DNA from 3 places in the Pengzhenrongella sp. genome. Region 3 is predicted to be linked to each of the others. Evidence: riboswitches for the same ligand, from Rfam matches in the RefSeq annotation. Region 3 holds a riboswitch; each other region holds the start of a gene.

Region 1 (5,467 bases), on a different contig from region 3:
CTGGACCGGTTCGACCTGCGCGGCGCGGACCTCGCCGGTCTGCGCGGCCTGGGCAGCCTGCGCGGCGCGATCATCACCCCGGACCAGCTGATCGAGATGTCCGGCCCCCTGGCAACCCACCTGGGCCTCACCGTCCGCGAGTAAGACTCCGCCGAGAGTGGACTAACCGCCCGTTTGAAACGTCAAAACAAGGCGGTTACTCCACTCTCGGCGGAGGGGTTCGGGCGCGGGCGAGTGCAAAGCGGCGAGTCCGGAGTTGTCAGACGCTGCGCGGTCCCTGGCCCGCGTTGGGTCTGACAACTCTGGGGTGCTTCCGGGTGTGATCGGTGAGTTCGCCATATTGGTGCGAGTTCGCCGGTTTCGAACGGCGAACTCGCATCAAACAAGCGAACTCGCGGCCGGGGCGACTCGCGCCCGGACCGTCAGGCGCAGGCGGCGGCGGTGCCGGCCAGCGCCGACAGGCCGTGCAGCTCGAGCAGCGGGCGGGGGTCGTTCTGGACGGTCCAGCAGCCGTCGACGACCTCGTAGGTCGCCGTCGGGCCGTCGGCGAGGTAGGCGCGGACCCCGACCAGCAGGCGGTCGACCGTCTCGGCATCCGTCCCGACGCCGATGCTCGCGCGCACCGCACCGGCGGGCACGCCCAACCGGGCCAGCAACGGGTGCGCGCAGAACTTGCCGTCCCGCACGCCGATCCCGTGCTCGGCCGCGAGGTAGGCCGCGACGAGGCCCGGGTCGTGCCCGGCGACGTTGAACGTCACCACGCCGATCGGCTCGACGGAGTCCGCCCAGATCCGCACGACCTCGACGCCGTCGATCGCCACGAGGCCGCCGACGAGCAGCAGGCGCAGCTCGCGCTCATGGGCCTCCAGCGCGCCGTCGGGCAGGGCGGCGAGCGTCTCGCACGCCTCGGCCAGCGCGATCGCGCCGATCACGTTGGGCGAGCCGGCCTCGTGCCGCGCGGGCGCCGTCGTCCACAGCGTCCGGTCGACCCGCACGTGCTTCACGGCGCCGCCGCCCGCGAGGTACGGGGTGCCCTCGTCGAGCCAGTCGCGCCGGCCGACCAGGGCGCCCGCGCCGAACGGCGCGTACGTCTTGTGCCCGGAGAACGCGACGTAGTCCGCGCCGGTCTCGGCGAGCGAGAAGCCGCGGTGCGGCACCAGCTGGGCGCCGTCGACCACGACGCGCGCGCCGGCGTCGTGCGCGAGCCGCACGACGTCGTCGATCGGCAGTGCCTCGCCGGTCACGTTCGACGCGCCCGTGGTCGCGACCAGCGCGTATGACGTCGTGGCGAGCTCGCGCGCGAGCGCCTCGAGCGTCCCGGCGACGGTGTCCTCGAAGGGCAGCACGGTCGCGTTCAGGCGCTGCCAGGGCAGCAGGTTCGCGTGGTGCTCGACGTCGAGCACGAGGACCTTGCCGCCGGGCGGCACGCAGCCGGCGAGCAGGTTCAGCGCGTCGGTCGTGTTGCGCGTGATGATCGCGAGGTCGTCCTCGCGCGCTCCGACGAACCGCTCGATGGTGTGCCGCGACGCCTCGTACAGCGCGGTCGACACCTGGGACAGGTACCCGGCGCCGCGGTGCACGCTCGCGTACAGCGGCAGCACCTCGGTGACCCGGGCCGCGACGGCCTCGAGCGCGGGGGCACTCGCCGCGGAGTCGAGGTTCGCGTAGGTGCGCGTGCTGCCGTCGATCAGCGGCACGCGGGTCGCCGCGCCGACGACGGGCAGCAGCGCGCCGGGCCCGGTCGAGCGGGCGTCGGTGCGGGTGGGCGCGCAGGTCGCGCTCTCGGTGATCACAGACATGAAATGCCTCCGGTAGGTCCATCGGGACCACGTCGTGAGGCCCCGCGCTTGCCCGGGCCGATTGGCCAAGGCCAGGTCGTCACCCGGGGCACCCCGCCGCGGAGGAGGGTTGCCGGCCAGCAAGCCGGGGCTATCTGCTGGCACTCATGACCTGTGAAGAGAATCGACCACGCCCCGCAGGACTGTCAACCCGGTCGGCCCCCGATCGCCAAATGTCTAGTAAATGGTCGGAAATGTCTCACTGGTCGGACGGCACCCGTTCGGCGCTTGGACTCGACCGGGCTGGGGACGTAGCATCCGGAGCACCATCCAGAGCGGCCGAGAGATCTGGCTCGTTGACGCCGCAGCAACCCCCCAAAGCCTCCGGGCGGCGGGCGAGGGTGCTACCGCCAGGACGATGGAGGCGCATATGAGCACAACGACCGACCCTGCCAAACCCACGACCTACGCGGGTGACCTCACTCCTGCACAGGCGTGGGAGTTGCTCGAGGGCGACGAGCGCGCCGTCCTGGTCGACGTGCGCACCGCCGCCGAGTGGCGCTACGTCGGGGTGCCCGACGTCGGCTCGCTCGGCCGGGCGCCCGCGCTTGTCGAGTGGATCGGCTACCCGAGCGGCGCGCAGAACCCCCGATTCCTGGACCAGCTCGCCGCGGCCGGACTGGCCGCAGGCGACGGTCGCCCGGTCGTCTTCCTGTGCCGCTCCGGCGTGCGGTCCATCGCCGCGGCACAGGCGGCCACCGCGGCCGGGCTCGGCCCGGCGTACAACGTGCTCGAGGGTTTCGAGGGCGGCGTCGACCGCGCCGGACACCGCGGCGCGACCGGCTGGCGAGCAGCCGGCCTCCCATGGAGCCAGGCGTGAGCGCCGACCGCGTGCCCGGCGACGGGACCGCCCCGGACGCCTTCCCCGGCAACGGCCCGGACCGCGTGCCCGGTCCGGCCGCCTGGGACGACGGTTCCCTCCCCGTGGACCGCCTGCGCCCGGACACCCTCGCGGTGCGCGGCGGACACGTCCGCACGCCGTTCGCGGAGACCTCCGAGGCGCTGTTCCTCACCACCGGCTTCGTCTACGACCGCGCGGCCGACGCCGAGGCCGCGTTCGCCGGCCAGAACGACCGGTTCGTGTACTCCCGCTACGGCAACCCGACCGTCTCGACGTTCGAAGAGCGCCTGCGCCTGCTCGAGGGCGCCGAGGCGTGCTGCGCGACGGCGACCGGCATGTCGGCGGTGTTCACCACCCTCGCGGCGCTGGTGAAGTCCGGCGACCGGATCGTCGCGGCGCGCGCCCTGTTCGGCTCGAGCCTGGTGATCTTCAACGAGATCCTCGCGAAGTGGGGCGTGCACACCGACTACGTGGACGCGCACGTGCCCGAGCAGTGGGAGGCCGCCCTCGCGACCCCCGCGACCGTGGTGTTCTTCGAGACCCCGTCGAACCCGATGCAGGACCTGGTCGACGTCGAGCGGGTCAGCGCGCTCGCGCACGCGGCCGGCGCCGTCGTCGTGCTCGACAACGTGTTCGCGACGCCCGTGCTGCAGCTGCCGCTCACGCAGGGGGCCGACGTCGTCGTCTACTCCGCGACCAAGCACATCGACGGCCAGGGCCGCGTGCTCGGCGGCGCGATCCTCGGCTCACGCGAGTTCATCGACGGGCCGGTCCAGCTGTTCCTGCGCAACACCGGGCCGTCGCTCAGCGCGTTCAACGCGTGGGTGCTGCTCAAGGGCCTGGAGACGATGTCGCTGCGGGTCCGCGCCCAGACCGCCGCCGCTCTGCAGATCGCGACCTGGCTCGAGGCGCAGCCCGGCATCGCGAGCGTGCGGTACCCGTTCCTGCCCTCCCACCCGCAGCACGACCTGGCGCGCAAGCAGATGTCCGGCGGCGGGACCGTGGTCACCCTCGACCTCGCCGTGCCCGACGGCGCGACGGCGGAGGTCGCGAAGAAGGCCACCTTCGCGTTCCTGGACCGGCTCGAGGTGATCGACATCTCGAACAACCTCGGCGACGCGAAGTCCATGGTCACCCACCCCGGGACGACCACCCACCGCAAGCTCGGGGTGGAGGGACGGGCTGCGGTCGGGATCGCGGAGACGACGGTGCGGCTCTCGGTCGGGCTCGAGGACCCGCTGGATCTGATCGACGACCTGCGCCGCGCGCTGGGGTCCGCAGCCCCCACCGCCTGAGCGCCCCCAAACCGCCGTCTTCACCAGCGCCTCAATCACCGCTGACGTCCGAGCGTTGACGTCCTATAGGACGTCAACGCTCGGACGTCAGCGGGGGTCTTGTGCTTGGCGGGCTAGGAGCTACTAGCAGCCGCCGTTGGACGGGAGCTTGCTGGCCAGCTCCGGGTCGCCGCTCAGCACGCCGACGATCAGGACCGCGTCGTTCCAGTACTTCGCGTAGTAGTACGGGTCGGCGTTGCGCTGAACGGTGTGCGCGGCGATGGTGGGCGGCATCGCATGCCAGCCCGGCACCCGCAGCAGTGCCCGGCCGAAGCTGGTCGCCGCGATCCGCGGATTCATCCGATCCGAGTACGAGCCCCACGCGCCGTTGTCGCGCTGCTGGAACAGCCCGCGGCTGTCCGGGCCGACGGCGTCACCGTGGTCGACGTTGTGCAGGGTCGACTCGCCGATCGCGGTCATCACGGCGATGACCTGCCCGCGGGAATCGAGCCCGAGGTCGATCGAGGCGATGACGATCTGCGCGGCGTTGGTGATCTGCTCCCCGCGGTAGGAGCCGATGCGGGACGGCAGGGTCGCGGCGGCGGCGCTCACCGACGAGGTCCCCACCCGGGCCGACGGCGACGCGCCGGCACGCCGTCGGGCGGCGGCCTCGGCGGCGCAGATCACGGCCTGCGCGGCCGCGCGCTGCTTCGCGAGGATGCCGGCGAGCTCGCGACCGATCACCTGACGCTGGACGGCGACCTTGGCCGCTTCGGCGTCGGCCTTGGCCATCATCGAGGTGATGGCACGCTGGTTCGCGGCCTGGCTCGCGATCAGGGTCTTGATCTCGGTCTCCCGGGCGGCCGCCGAGGCCCGGGCGGCCACAGCCGCGGCCACCTTCTGGTCGGCGTCGGCCTTGAGGTCGGTGACCCTGTGCCGGACGGCGGCGAGGCGCGCTCGGCTGTTCAGGTCCGCGGCCGCGGCCTGCTCCGACTCCCGCAGCGCCTTGGTCTGGATGCGCAGCGCCGTGGCGACCACGCCATACTCGTTGACGAAGTCCTGGGCGTTCTTGGAGTCCAGCACCGTGGCGAGCGCCGTCGCGGCCGTCTGGCCCTTGTACGCGCGCCGCGCCATCTGCCCGACGGCGACATGGAGCTGCGCCCCGCGCACGGCGTCCGCGGCGATCGTCGTGGATATCGCGGACTCCTGAGCCCGGGCGTCCTTGAGGCGAGCGGCAATCAGGGTCGCCTCGCGCTGGGAGCGCTCGAGGTCCACCTTGGCGGCGGCGACCTCGGCCTGCGCGATCGGGAGGCGGGCCTTCGAGGCCTGCAGATCGAGCACCGCCTGGTCGAGGGCCACGTTGAGCGCATCGATCGAGGCCGACAGCGCCGCGGCCGACTGGGTGGCCTTGGCCGCTCTCGCCTCGGCGGCGCGGCGCTGGGGGTCGTAGCTGTCGGCCGCAGCAGGGCCGGCGAACGCGGTGAGCGCGAGCAGCACGGTGGCCAGCACCGTGG
Region 2 (5,467 bases), on a different contig from region 3:
GCGACCAGCTCGCGGACGGTCTGCTCCGGGAAGATGGTGACGACCGACTCGCCCTTGCGCCGCAGCACCTCGGTAATTCGCATGGTCGAAGGACCTCCATCACTCACGTGCCGCGAGCCGGCGTCGTCGCGGACTTCTGGTGTGACGGTACGCCACATGTGTGCGCGGTCGGCCGTCACTGAACCGTCGCGGCGAAAGCCCCACGGCGCATCTGAGAAGGCTGGCCGGGCCGCCGCCTCACGCGGGCGGTCCGATACGTCGAGGCAGAGGCCGACTGCGTCTTCGTGCCCGGTGTCGTCGAGGAGGACACGATCCGGCGGCTGGCCGCAGCCATCCCGGCCCCGCTCAACACCCGAACCGGGATGATGGAGCCGTGATGACGTGGCCCGAGGCGCGAGACCTCGCCAGGGAGCTGGCCCTTGCCGCGACCGACGGGAAGATCGACTCCTGGATTGCCGGAGCGAATCTCCTTGAGCAGCTCGATGGCAGGTCGTGGCTGCTGCTCGACGCAGCCGCGCGCACCTTCTCCTACACCGACGGGACTCCGGTGGGCGGCACTCGACGGTGGCTGGGTACCTCGGCCGCCGAGCCCACCGGGTTCGTAGCGGCGGTCACCAGCCTCCACGCGGACGGGCGAATCCGACAGCGAGCCGTTCGGATGCTCGCCAAGAGGGACGCCCGCATAGCGGCGATCGCGATCGCCGTCCGCTCGCTCGACCACGTTCCCCAAGTCCGCGACGAAGCGCAGCGCAGCGACGATGACCTGGTGCGGATGCTCGCCGACCGAGCCCCCCGCGTGCGTGCGGCAGCGCGCGGGCGGGTCCAAGGTCGAGGCATCGATGCAGCCGACTGGTACCGGAGGCAGCTCGACCTGCCCACCACTCCGGCGCGCACTCTGGCTGCATGCTTGGACGGTCTCGCCGCGACGGGGGAACCCAGGACCTCGCAGCATTCACCGCGCGGCTGCGTCACCGCAGCGCTCGAGTCCGAGCCGCCGCCGTCACCGGGGTGAGCGCTTGCGCAGCCCGAGAAGAGGCCCTGGTCGCGCTCGAACCGGTCCTGTTGGACTCGAGCCCTCGCGTGAGCGCCGCGGCCGCGCGGGCCCTCGTCCGCCTCCGGGCCCCGCAGGCAACCGCGGAAGTCGCCTGGACCTCCGCGCAGCGATGGAGCAGGCAGGCAGCCTGGTTGCTGAGCCGAGGCGCCGGCAGCTGGGACCGCGTCGAGGCCGACCTGCGAGCGAGAGCGGACGCCGACGCCCGACTAGCGTTCCGTGGGCTCGAAGGCATCCGGAACTGGCTCGGGACCAGCGCCGCGACCACGTACGCCGTCCTGTCGGATGAGCAGCGCGAACGCATCCGCGAACTGCTCGCAACCGACGCTCTCGGCCAGGCCACGCGCCGGGCCGTGGCCTTCCACGCCGGCATCCAGCTTCCGCCGCCCACCGCCATCGCGCCCGAGGACGCGGCTACCGTGCCCGGGGACGCAGCTTCCTTCGTGACGAGGCCGAGGCGCTCTGGGCGATGGCTGCGCCTCGTCCGGCGCCGTTGAAGGGCCGGTCGACCACGCGTTGAAGGTCGACCGCCGTGGGAGGCGGTCCGCGCGACGGGGTGCCGGTGCTAATGCGAGAACGCGACCGCGGGTGCGCGATCGAGGTCTCGTCCGACCGGGACCACGTCGAACCACACCTGCGCGAGGAGCTCGAACGAACGCAGCGCGTCCCGGGGGTCGTGCGCGATGCTCGTCACGATCAGCTCGTCCGCGCCGGTGGCGGCCGACACGATCACGTACGGCTGATCGAGGACGCCGGGCCGGAACGAGCGCCGGTAGGCGGCGACGGTCTCGAGCACTGTCGCAGGGCTGACGTAGTAGTTCGCCGCGAGCGGCAGCCCGAGCTCGGCCGCCGTCCGCGCGCTCTCGCCCCCGGAGGAGGCGAGCACCCAGAGCTCGAAGTCCGCACCCTCGACGGCCGGGCTGGTGTAGCCGGTGTCGTCCACGAGCTCGCCGGAGCGCAGCGCGAGGATCTGCTCGAGCTCCGCGCGCAGCGAGGCCGGCGAGCGCGCGGCGCCGATGACCCGTTGTTGGGCCTTGAGCCGCTCAAGTCGAGCCGGGTCGGAGCCCAGGCCGGGTGGTGCGGCGGGGACGCGGAGCGCGCCCGGATCGTGTGGAGCCGGTCCGGGGAGCGGGGCGCCGTCGTCGGGCGGGGCCGACGGCGGCGTCCACGCGCGGCCCACGCCCAGGTCGACGCGCCCGCGGTGCAGCGCTGCGATGGTGCCGAACTGCTCCGCGGCGAGCAGGGGGCTCGCGGCGACAGCCGCGAGCAGGGGCAGCGTGTCGGGACGCCCGACGACGTCCAGGTCGTAGATCTGGCCCTTGTGCTCGCGCAGCCGCAGGCCCTCGGCCAGGAACAGGAAGTCGAGCTTGGCCGCCTCCGCGTGCCGCGCGAGGTGCTCGAACGAGCTGAACTCGATCCGGCTGGCCGAGCGGGGGTCGCTCCAGACGGTCGTGTCGTTGACGCCCGGGAAGTGGGCGCCGAGGTGGATCTGCTTGCGCGGGCGCGAGGTGCTCGTGGTCATCGCCGCGGTCCTCAGGCGATCGCCGCGTAGCGGTTCGCGGGGCGGGGTAAGCCCAGCGTGTCGCGCAGCGTCGCGCCCGGGTACGCGCGCCGGAACGCGCCGGCATGCTGGAGGAACGGGATCACGCCGTCCACCAGGCCGTGCAGGTCGGTCTCGAGCGAGGCCGGGCGCACCGTGTACCCGTCGACGGCGCCGGCGGCGACACCCTCGCGCAGCACCCGCGCCAGATCCTCGGGCGTCCCGACGTGCACGAGCGAGCCGGTGTCCACGGACGCGCCGTCGAGGTTCTCGAGCAGCGAGCGACGCTCGGCCGACGCCGCGGGGTCGGGCCCGATGATGGCGTAGACGTCGAGCAGGATCCGCAGCTCGGCGGGATCGCGTCCCCACCGCGCGGCCTCCCGGCGGACGTCTGCGGCGGCCTGACCGGCGACGTCCAGGTCGGTCGCGCGGATCCGGACGACGTCGGCGCGCCGCCCCGCGAGCCGGAGCTCCGGCTCGGAGCCGGCCCGCACGACGACGAGCGGCTGGCCCTGCGGCGGACGCGGCGCGGTGGACGGTCCCTTGACGGCGAAGTGCACCCCGTCGAAGTCGACGTAGTGCAGCTTCCCGCGGTCCACGAACCGCCCGGAGGGGACGTCGCGGATCTCGGCGTCGTCCTCCCAGCTGTCCCACAGCCGGGTGACTGCCTCGATCGCCTCGTCGGCCTCGGCGAGGGCCGCGGCCTCCCCTGCGGCGGGTCGCCGTCCGAAGTGGCCCGCCTCCGCCTCGGACGTCGAGACGCCCACCTGCCAGGCGGCGCGGCCCCGGCTGACGGTGTCGATCGTCGCGATCGCCTTGGAGACGTGGAACGGCTCGGTGTGGATCGTGTCGATCGTCGCGACGATGCCGATGCCGGACGACGGCGGTGCCACCCGGGCCGAGATCAGCGCCGCATCGAGGCGACCTGGACGGGTCCCGTTGCGGGGCTGGAGCGAGAACGCGTCGTCGAACAGCACGAAGTCGAGCACGCCGCGCTGCGCGGTCGCCACGAGGGCGGCGAGGCGCTCGGGGTCGAAGGGGCGCTGGCCGCTGGTGCCCTGGGTGCGCCCGACCGCCGGATGGGCGCCGGCGTCGGACAGGTCGACACCGAGGTGCAGCGGACGGGACGGGGAGGCCTTCGGCATGGGGTCATCGCTTTCGCAGGGCAAGGCGGGGCGCGTGAGCGCAGCGGGCGGTACGGGCTCCGCGGCTCGGGTTCGCGCGTCGGGGCGGGAGGGCGTCGCACAGCCGTCCGGCGCTCGCGGGCCGGGATCGGCGTGCGAGGGCAGAGCGGGCAGAGCCCTGAAGGGGAGAGCGGCGGCGGCCTGCGCGGCCTGCGGTCACCGGTTCAACAACACGGACACAGACACGAGCGCAGCAGCGCGCCCGTGGCTGGGCACGGCAAGGACCACGCGGTGCGCGACGGCAGGTCGCGCCTCGTTGTCCGTGCCATGGTCGGTCTCCTTCGTCGACACCTGGTCGACCTCGCGCGTTGCCCCTTGCGGGGCCGAGTCAAGAAGCACCCACAGCGCTCTTGCGAGAAGTGGGTTGCCGGCCAGCGAGCCGGGGCTATCTGCTGGCGCTCTTGACTGCAGTGGTCGGGACGTTAGGCCCGGGGGTGGCCCGAGTCAATGAATACCTGAATGTGCCCACGATGTGGGAACTCCGGGTCCTCAGCGGCGGCTCAGGTTGGGTATGGCAGGATCGGCCGCTCGACCCCATCTACCCAGCAGCGTGACCACGACGTGAAGCGAGCGGAAGGTTCGAGCCGATGACCAAGCCACGCGCGGCGCGATCACTTGGCCGCTCGGCCGTAGCCACCGTCGGATCCTCGCTCACCGCCGGGCTCGTGGTGCTCGCCATGCTGATCACGCTCGCCGGCCCGGCGTCCGCCGACGACTACGGCCCGGCGCGCCGGGCCGCGGAGGCCAGGGCGGCCCACGCAGCGCATGCCGCGGACGCGATCGCGGCGTCGATCGCGGGGCTGACGACCGCCCTCGCGCATGCGTCGCGCGACCTGCGGGCCACCCAGGTGCGCCTGCCGGTCGCACGGGCGGAGCTCGCAGCGGCGAAGGCCGAGCTCGAAGGCGCCCAGCGCGAGGCGATCCTGGACGCCGCGCGGCTCAAGGACGCGAAAGCCCAGGAGGCGGCGATCAGCTCGACGATCGGCGCCGATGATTCGCGCGGGGCGAAAGCCGACCTCGCCGTCGGGCAGCTGGCTCGGCAGGCTTACAAGGGCGAGACGGCCGCCACGAGCATGAGCGTCGTGGTGGGCGCGAAGAGCTCCGCGGACTTCGTCCGCGACTACGAGGTCGTCGCCACTGCGCTGCGCATCCAGACCGAGGCCGTGGCCGAGGCCGAACGGATCAGCGCCGTGGACCGGAACAACCGGGCCCGACTGACCGCGGTCAAGGACCGGGTCGTCGTGCTCAAGGCCGACGCCGACCGAAGGGTGGTCGAGGCCGCCGCCGCCCGCGCCGTGGCCGCCGCCCGGCAGGCAGAGATCGTCAACCTGATCGCGCGGCAGTCCGCGCAGCAAAGACGCGTGACCGTGATGAGGGCGAGGGCCGTAGCCGCGCAGGTGAGGATCAACGCCGAGCGCAGGGCGATCGGCCGAGAGCTCGCGCGCATCCTCGCGGCGCAGGCCGCCGCGGTCGCCGCCCAGCAGCGGGCCTCGCGCGCGAGCAACAGCTGCGTCGCGGTCAGCCCGTCGGCCGGCGCGAGCGCCTCGGGCGCGGGCCTCCCCACGAGCATCGGTCCGTTCGGGGCTCAGCAGGTCATCAATGCCACCCAGGTGGTCATCGCGACGGGCGACCTCGGGCTCGACGTCCGCGGCCAGGTCATCGCCGTGATGACGGCCATCGGCGAGTCGACGC
Region 3 (5,467 bases):
TTCTGCCGCCCGGGCCCACGCGGCGACGCCCATCATTGTCCTGCGTTCGGCGAGCGTCTTCAGCCATCGTGGCCCTCCGCGTTATTAGGAGCGAACACAGCGATCAATTTCAAACGCTATTGAGAGTCTTTCCGACGTTCAGCACCCCATCTGAACCAACGCCGAAGCTGAAGGCCCTCGCGCCGTCCAAATCACCAGGGACCACCACGGGATCCTGAGGGCTTGTCGCAGCCGTTGCCGGGGCCGTGAAGGCACCGACGAACGCGATGAGGGCAGTTGATGCAAGATGAATGTGTAGACGCAAGTGCATCGAGTTCTCCCTAGCGGGCTCTGTGGCGCCCGCTGACCGAGACCAGTTCGACACACTATGGCCCGATCCGATCGGAACTGCCCGTCGACGACGGAGGAAGCTGAGCATCTCACGGCGGCCGAAATCTGGACACTTCTCTCGCCGGGTTGGGCAGAGCCTTGTCGTGCGGTTCAGTGGAGCCGTCGCGAGCGGCGAGGCCGATGGCGTCCGCGGCGGCCCTGGCTTGCCCTGCCGCCGCGGCAGACAGCCCGATTGGCGCCGCCCTGAGAGCTGAACCCGCGGCGTCAACAACCGCGGGATCACGGGCAGCCGCGATCCGAGCCACTCAGGAGCCGGCCCGGGTAGTCATGCAGCCGTGACCAACGTCGCACGTACCCGCCTGCCCGCGGCGTGCCGGTCACAGATGCGACACCCGAAACCACCTCCCTATCGGACCTTGGCGGGCGAGAACGTCCCCGTTGACCTCGATGCTGTCCACCAGGGCATCCCCGCCGCCCGCAAACGCCTGGGCAGCACCGTGCACGAGACCGCGCTGGGCGACCTGTCTGCGGTCGACCGGACGTACCTGCTGGCGATGTCGCACGACTCTGGGTGTTCGCACACCGGGACAGTCGCTGAGCGGATGGGTGAGAGCGCGTACTACGCAAGCGTGTACCGGAGCCGCCTCATCGATGCCGGGATCATCGAGGCGGCCGGGCGAGGCTACGTGGACTTCACCATTCCCTACCTGCGCGAGTACCTGCGTGAGCACGCCGCCCGGTATGAGATGAACTCGCCCGCTCGGCGGCCGCGGCGATGAACGACCACGTGCGGCACCGCGCGTTGATGAGCCCCGCGCGGCTGGGCACCCAGCGTGCTGAGCGAGCCCGGTCCTACGCCAAGGTCACCGCCCGGGCGATTTGGGGTCCCAATGGTGCGTTGGAACCCTAAGTGAGTGCCATCGCCCCAGTTCAGAATGGCATTCGTCGTTCTCGATCAGCCCGCGAGACCAACTTCATCACGTGGATCGAGGCTGAAGCCACCGTGCGTGCGAACACGCGCCACGATCTGCTCAGCTGTCAGATTCGGCGGCAGCTGATCGATCGGGCACGGTCCGAGCGGCTCCCCGCTGTCGGCCTTGATCGAGAAGCAGAACGAGCCAACCCGCAAGATGGCGTACTGGTCGTTGATGAGCACGTCTACACCAGTGCGCTCGAGGACAGCGACCAGCCGGGCAGGGTCGTGGTTCCGGAAACGGATGAGGTGGTCCTCTGGCTTGCGGACCGTTAGCACCTCACCGTCCACGGTGACTAGCTGTCCGCGCCACGATTGCGCGGACACCTCGGATTTGTCCGACGTGTGCAGCGCCTGGATCCAGTGGACGTTGTGCCCGGCAATGTAGGCGGTGCAGCCCAAACGGTGCAGGTCGGGGATGGGCAGCTGACCCGACGACCTCGGATCGATCTTCTTGGACATGACGGCACTCCCCGAACTCAAGGGACCCCGCGGCTGTCGCCCGGTGATCCGCGCTTGCCGACACGTGCGTTTGGGCCGGGTCTTCCCTCAGGGGCACCCAGGCGAAGCCGGGTTGCCGGGCAGCTAGCTCAGGGGCTTAGCGCTGCCTCTCTTGACCTAGAAGTGATCGTAGTCGGGCGGGGTGGGGAATTTCAGTGAGCAGGTCTGGGTACTTTCAGCGCCGTCAGCCCGGCGCGACACCCTGGGAAGCAGCCCGCCGGCTCCTCCCGGGGCCTCGCGACTGGTCGAAGGGGGCGTGCCTGAGTAGATGAGGGTGCATGTGCCTTGCACCCGGCTACATCGACACGCTCGATGGCGGGTGGATCACCCTGCGCAGTAGCGTCGCGTCTGAAGATCTCGGCGCGCCCGATCAGCGCGACGTGACCGCGCGTCCAGCAGCCAGAGTGTGCACGCGGGCCGGCTCCAGCCGCACGACCACGGCTTTCGACGTCGGGGTGTTGCTGCGCTCGGCCGTGCTGTCGAGCGGCACCAGCCCGTTCGCTTCCGGGAAGTACGCCGCCGCGCAGCCATGTGCCGTCGGGTAGGAGACGACCCGGAACTGCTCGACGACGCGCTCGACGCCGTCGGGCCACTCGCTGTGCAGGTCGACGCACGCGCCGTCCTCGACGCCCAGTTCGGCCAGGTCGTCCGGGTTCACGAACACGACCCTGCGCCCGTTGTGGACCCCGCGATAACGGTCGTTGAGGCTGTAGATCGTCGTGTTGAACTGGTCGTGGGACCGCAGCGTCTGCAGCAGCAGCCGGCCCGGCGGCGCATAAGTGGTCTCGAGCTCGTTGACGGAGAGCATGGCCTTGCCACTCTTCGTAGGGAACCTCCGCTCGTCGCGCGGCCCGTGCGCAAGGACGAACCCCCCTTCCTGGCGCACTCGGCGGTTGTAGTCCTCGTGACCCGGCACGGTTCGCGCGATGTGGTCGCGGACGGCGTCGTAGTCGCGTTCGAAAGCCGCCCAGTCCACCGCGACCTTCGCGCCCAGCGTCGCGGCGGCCATGCGGCTGACGATGGCGACCTCAGAAATCAGCAACGGTGAGGCGGGCTGCAGCCTCCCGCTCGACGCGTGCACAGCGCAGACCGTGTCCTCGACCGTCACGAACTGCGGACCGCTGGCCTGGACGTCGATCTCGGTGCGGCCCATCGTCGGCAGGATCAACGCCTGTTCACCGGTCACCGCGTGCGACCGATTGAGCTTGGTGGAGATCTGCACGCTCAGCCGCGTGCTGCGGATCGCGGCCTCCGCAACAGTCGTGTCCGACACAGCGGACACGAGGTTGCCGCCGAGCGCGACGAGCACCTTGACACCACCGTCCCGCATGCGCCGGATCGACTCCACCGTGTCGCAGCCGTGCTCCCGCGGCGGGTCGAACCCGAACTCCACCTGCAATGCATCGAGAAACGACTGGGGCGGCTTCTCCCAGATGCCCATGGTCCGATCGCCCTGGACGTTGCTGTGCCCGCGAACGGGACAAGCACCGGCACCCGGACGGCCCATGTTGCCGCGCAAGAGCAGCAGGTTGATGATCTCGGCGATCGTGGCGACGGCCTTCTTGTGCTGCGTCAGCCCCATCGCCCAGCAGACGATGACCCGCTCGGCCCGCAGGTATCTAGCCGCGAGCTCGTCTATCTCCTCGACACGCAGCCCAGTCGCCCTGAGCACCTCCTGCTCGTCGAGACCCTCAAGGTGGGCCCTGAGCTCCTCGAGCCCCTGGCAGTGCTCGGTCAGGAACGCGTGGTCGAGAACCGTCCCCGGTGCCGTCGCCTCGGCGTCGAGCACGCGCTTGCAGACGGCCTGGAGCAGTGCCATGTCACCACCGATCCGCACCTGCAGGAACTGATCGGCGATCGCGGTGCCCTTGCCGACGAGCCCACGGGGTCGCTGCGGGTTCTTGTAGCGGATCAGCCCTGCCTCGGGCAGCGGGTTGACGGCCACGATGCTGGCTCCCGCCTCCTTGGCCTCCTCGAGCGCTGTGAGCATCCGAGGGTGGTTCGTGCCAGGGTTCTGACCCATGATGATGATCAGGTCGGCCTTGGCGAAGTCGGTATAAGAGACGGTTGCCTTGCCCACACCGATGGTTTCGGCCATGGACAGGCTCGTCGACTCGTGACACATGTTCGAGCAGTCCGGGAGGTTGTTCGTACCGAACGCCCGGACGAACAACTGGTACGCGTACGCCGCCTCATTGCTGGTGCGTCCGCTCGTGTAGAACGTCGCCTCGTCCGGCGAGTCGAGGGCGTTCAGCTCGCGGGCAATGATCTCGAATGCCGCCTCCCAGGTCACCGGCACGTAGTGGTCGGCTCCTGCTGGCTTGTAGACCGGCTCGACGAGCCGGCCTTGCTGCCCGAGCCAGTACTCGGAGCGGGAGGCCAGCTCTCCGGTCGAATGCTGAGCCCAGAACTCCGTCGAGACGCGCAGCCGGTCGGCCTCCCATGCGACGGCCCGCGCCCCGTTCTCGCAGAACTCCGCCGTCTTTCGCTCGGGCGGGTCCGGCCATGCGCAGCTCATGCAGTCGAAGCCGTCCTTCTGGTTCAGCGCCAGAAGCGTGTGCAGGCTGCGGCGGACGCCCATCCGCTTCAGAGCGAATCTCATCGAGCGAGAGATGCCCGGGATGCCAGCGGCCCACCTCCGCGGCTTGCTGACGCTCAGGTCCTTGTCGTCCTCGGTGATGTCGTGGCCCGCTGGATCCGGGGTCACGCCACACCCGCATCTCGAGCCCCGGGCCGGTCGGCTTCTGTGACGGCTCGTGCTCGACCGCGGACTATCCGATCGCCACCGGCATAGACCACCATCGAGTGCCCACGGTGGAACCCGACGAGTGTCATGCCTACCTCGACCGCCAGGTCGACGGCCAAAGACGATGGCGCCGAGATGGCGACCAGCATCGGGATCCCCGCCATCAGCGCCTTCTGGGTCAGCTCGAAGCTCGCGCGCCCCGACACCATGAGGACCGTCCCGCACAACGGCAGGCGATCGTGCTGGAGCGCCCAGCCGACGACCTTGTCAACCGCATTGTGGCGGCCCACATCCTCGCGAAGCACCAGGACCTCGCCGCTGGCGGTGTCGAAGAGCGCCGCCGCGTGCAGTCCGCCGGTCTGGTCGAAGGTCTCCTGACCTGCTCGGAGCCTGGCTGGGAACAGCGCGAGAAGCTCGACGTCGACGCGAGCCGCGTCGTCCCGGATCGTAAAGGCCGATCGGGTTCTCACCGCGTCGATGCTCGCCTTACCGCACAACCCACAGGAACTTGTTGTGACGAACGCCCGCTCAAGGCTCGGGTCGGGAAGGGGTACACCGGGCGCCAGAGTGACGTCGAGGATGTTGTACGTGTTCGCGTTGTCCTTGGATGCGCCCGCGCAGTAGCGCGCAGCACGGAAGTCCTCCCCTCGTGCGATCACGCCCTCAGAGACCAGAAAACCCGCCGCGAGCTCGAAGTCGTCGCCCGGTGTACGCATCGTGACCGCGAGCGAGCGGCCTGCCACCCGAATCTCGAGTGGCTCTTCGACGGCGAGACTGTCTGGACGGATCACAACCTCGCCTTCCAGCGTCAATCTGGTGACCTGACGCCGTGCCATGACTCGTCCCATCCGGCGATAGTCGCACGAGGTCCCGAGGGTGACAACACACCGCGCGTCCCTGCGCGCCGGTTGCGTCTC

Evidence for each region. A riboswitch is a leader RNA that binds a small molecule or an ion and turns the genes downstream of it on or off. The one in region 3 is predicted to bind S-adenosylmethionine.
Region 1: another riboswitch for S-adenosylmethionine. It lies ahead of VIM26_RS24075 (aminotransferase class V-fold PLP-dependent enzyme); the one in region 3 lies ahead of VIM26_RS00825 (hypothetical protein).
Region 2: another riboswitch for S-adenosylmethionine. It lies ahead of VIM26_RS19920 (LLM class flavin-dependent oxidoreductase); the one in region 3 lies ahead of VIM26_RS00825 (hypothetical protein).

The regions. Positions count from the first base shown of each region.
Region 1 covers NZ_DATCNW010000418.1:39,912-45,378, forward strand. The annotation lists gene VIM26_RS24070 (pentapeptide repeat-containing protein) at 1-144, shown strand, start outside; gene VIM26_RS24075 (aminotransferase class V-fold PLP-dependent enzyme) at 423-1,799, opposite strand; SAM riboswitch class IV at 1,839-1,951, opposite strand; SAM riboswitch class I at 2,102-2,203, shown strand; gene VIM26_RS24080 (rhodanese-like domain-containing protein) at 2,209-2,658, shown strand; gene VIM26_RS24085 (O-succinylhomoserine sulfhydrylase) at 2,724-3,974, shown strand; gene VIM26_RS24090 (hypothetical protein) at 4,098-5,467, opposite strand, start outside.
Region 2 covers NZ_DATCNW010000346.1:13,677-19,143, forward strand. The annotation lists gene VIM26_RS19895 (CBS domain-containing protein) at 1-83, opposite strand, end outside; partial or broken gene VIM26_RS19900 (isocitrate lyase/phosphoenolpyruvate mutase family protein) at 249-377, shown strand; gene VIM26_RS19905 (hypothetical protein) at 377-1,012, shown strand; gene VIM26_RS19910 (hypothetical protein) at 1,009-1,548, shown strand; gene VIM26_RS19915 (hypothetical protein) at 1,617-2,573, opposite strand; gene VIM26_RS19920 (LLM class flavin-dependent oxidoreductase) at 2,585-3,736, opposite strand; SAM riboswitch class IV at 4,074-4,182, opposite strand; gene VIM26_RS19925 (hypothetical protein) at 4,363-5,467, shown strand, end outside.
Region 3 covers NZ_DATCNW010000017.1:4,003-9,469, reverse strand. The annotation lists gene VIM26_RS00835 (hypothetical protein) at 1-67, opposite strand, end outside; gene VIM26_RS00830 (hypothetical protein) at 747-1,109, shown strand; gene VIM26_RS00825 (hypothetical protein) at 1,286-1,765, opposite strand; SAM riboswitch class IV at 1,811-1,922, opposite strand; gene VIM26_RS00820 (FdhF/YdeP family oxidoreductase) at 2,175-4,511, opposite strand; gene fdhD (formate dehydrogenase accessory sulfurtransferase FdhD) at 4,508-5,398, opposite strand.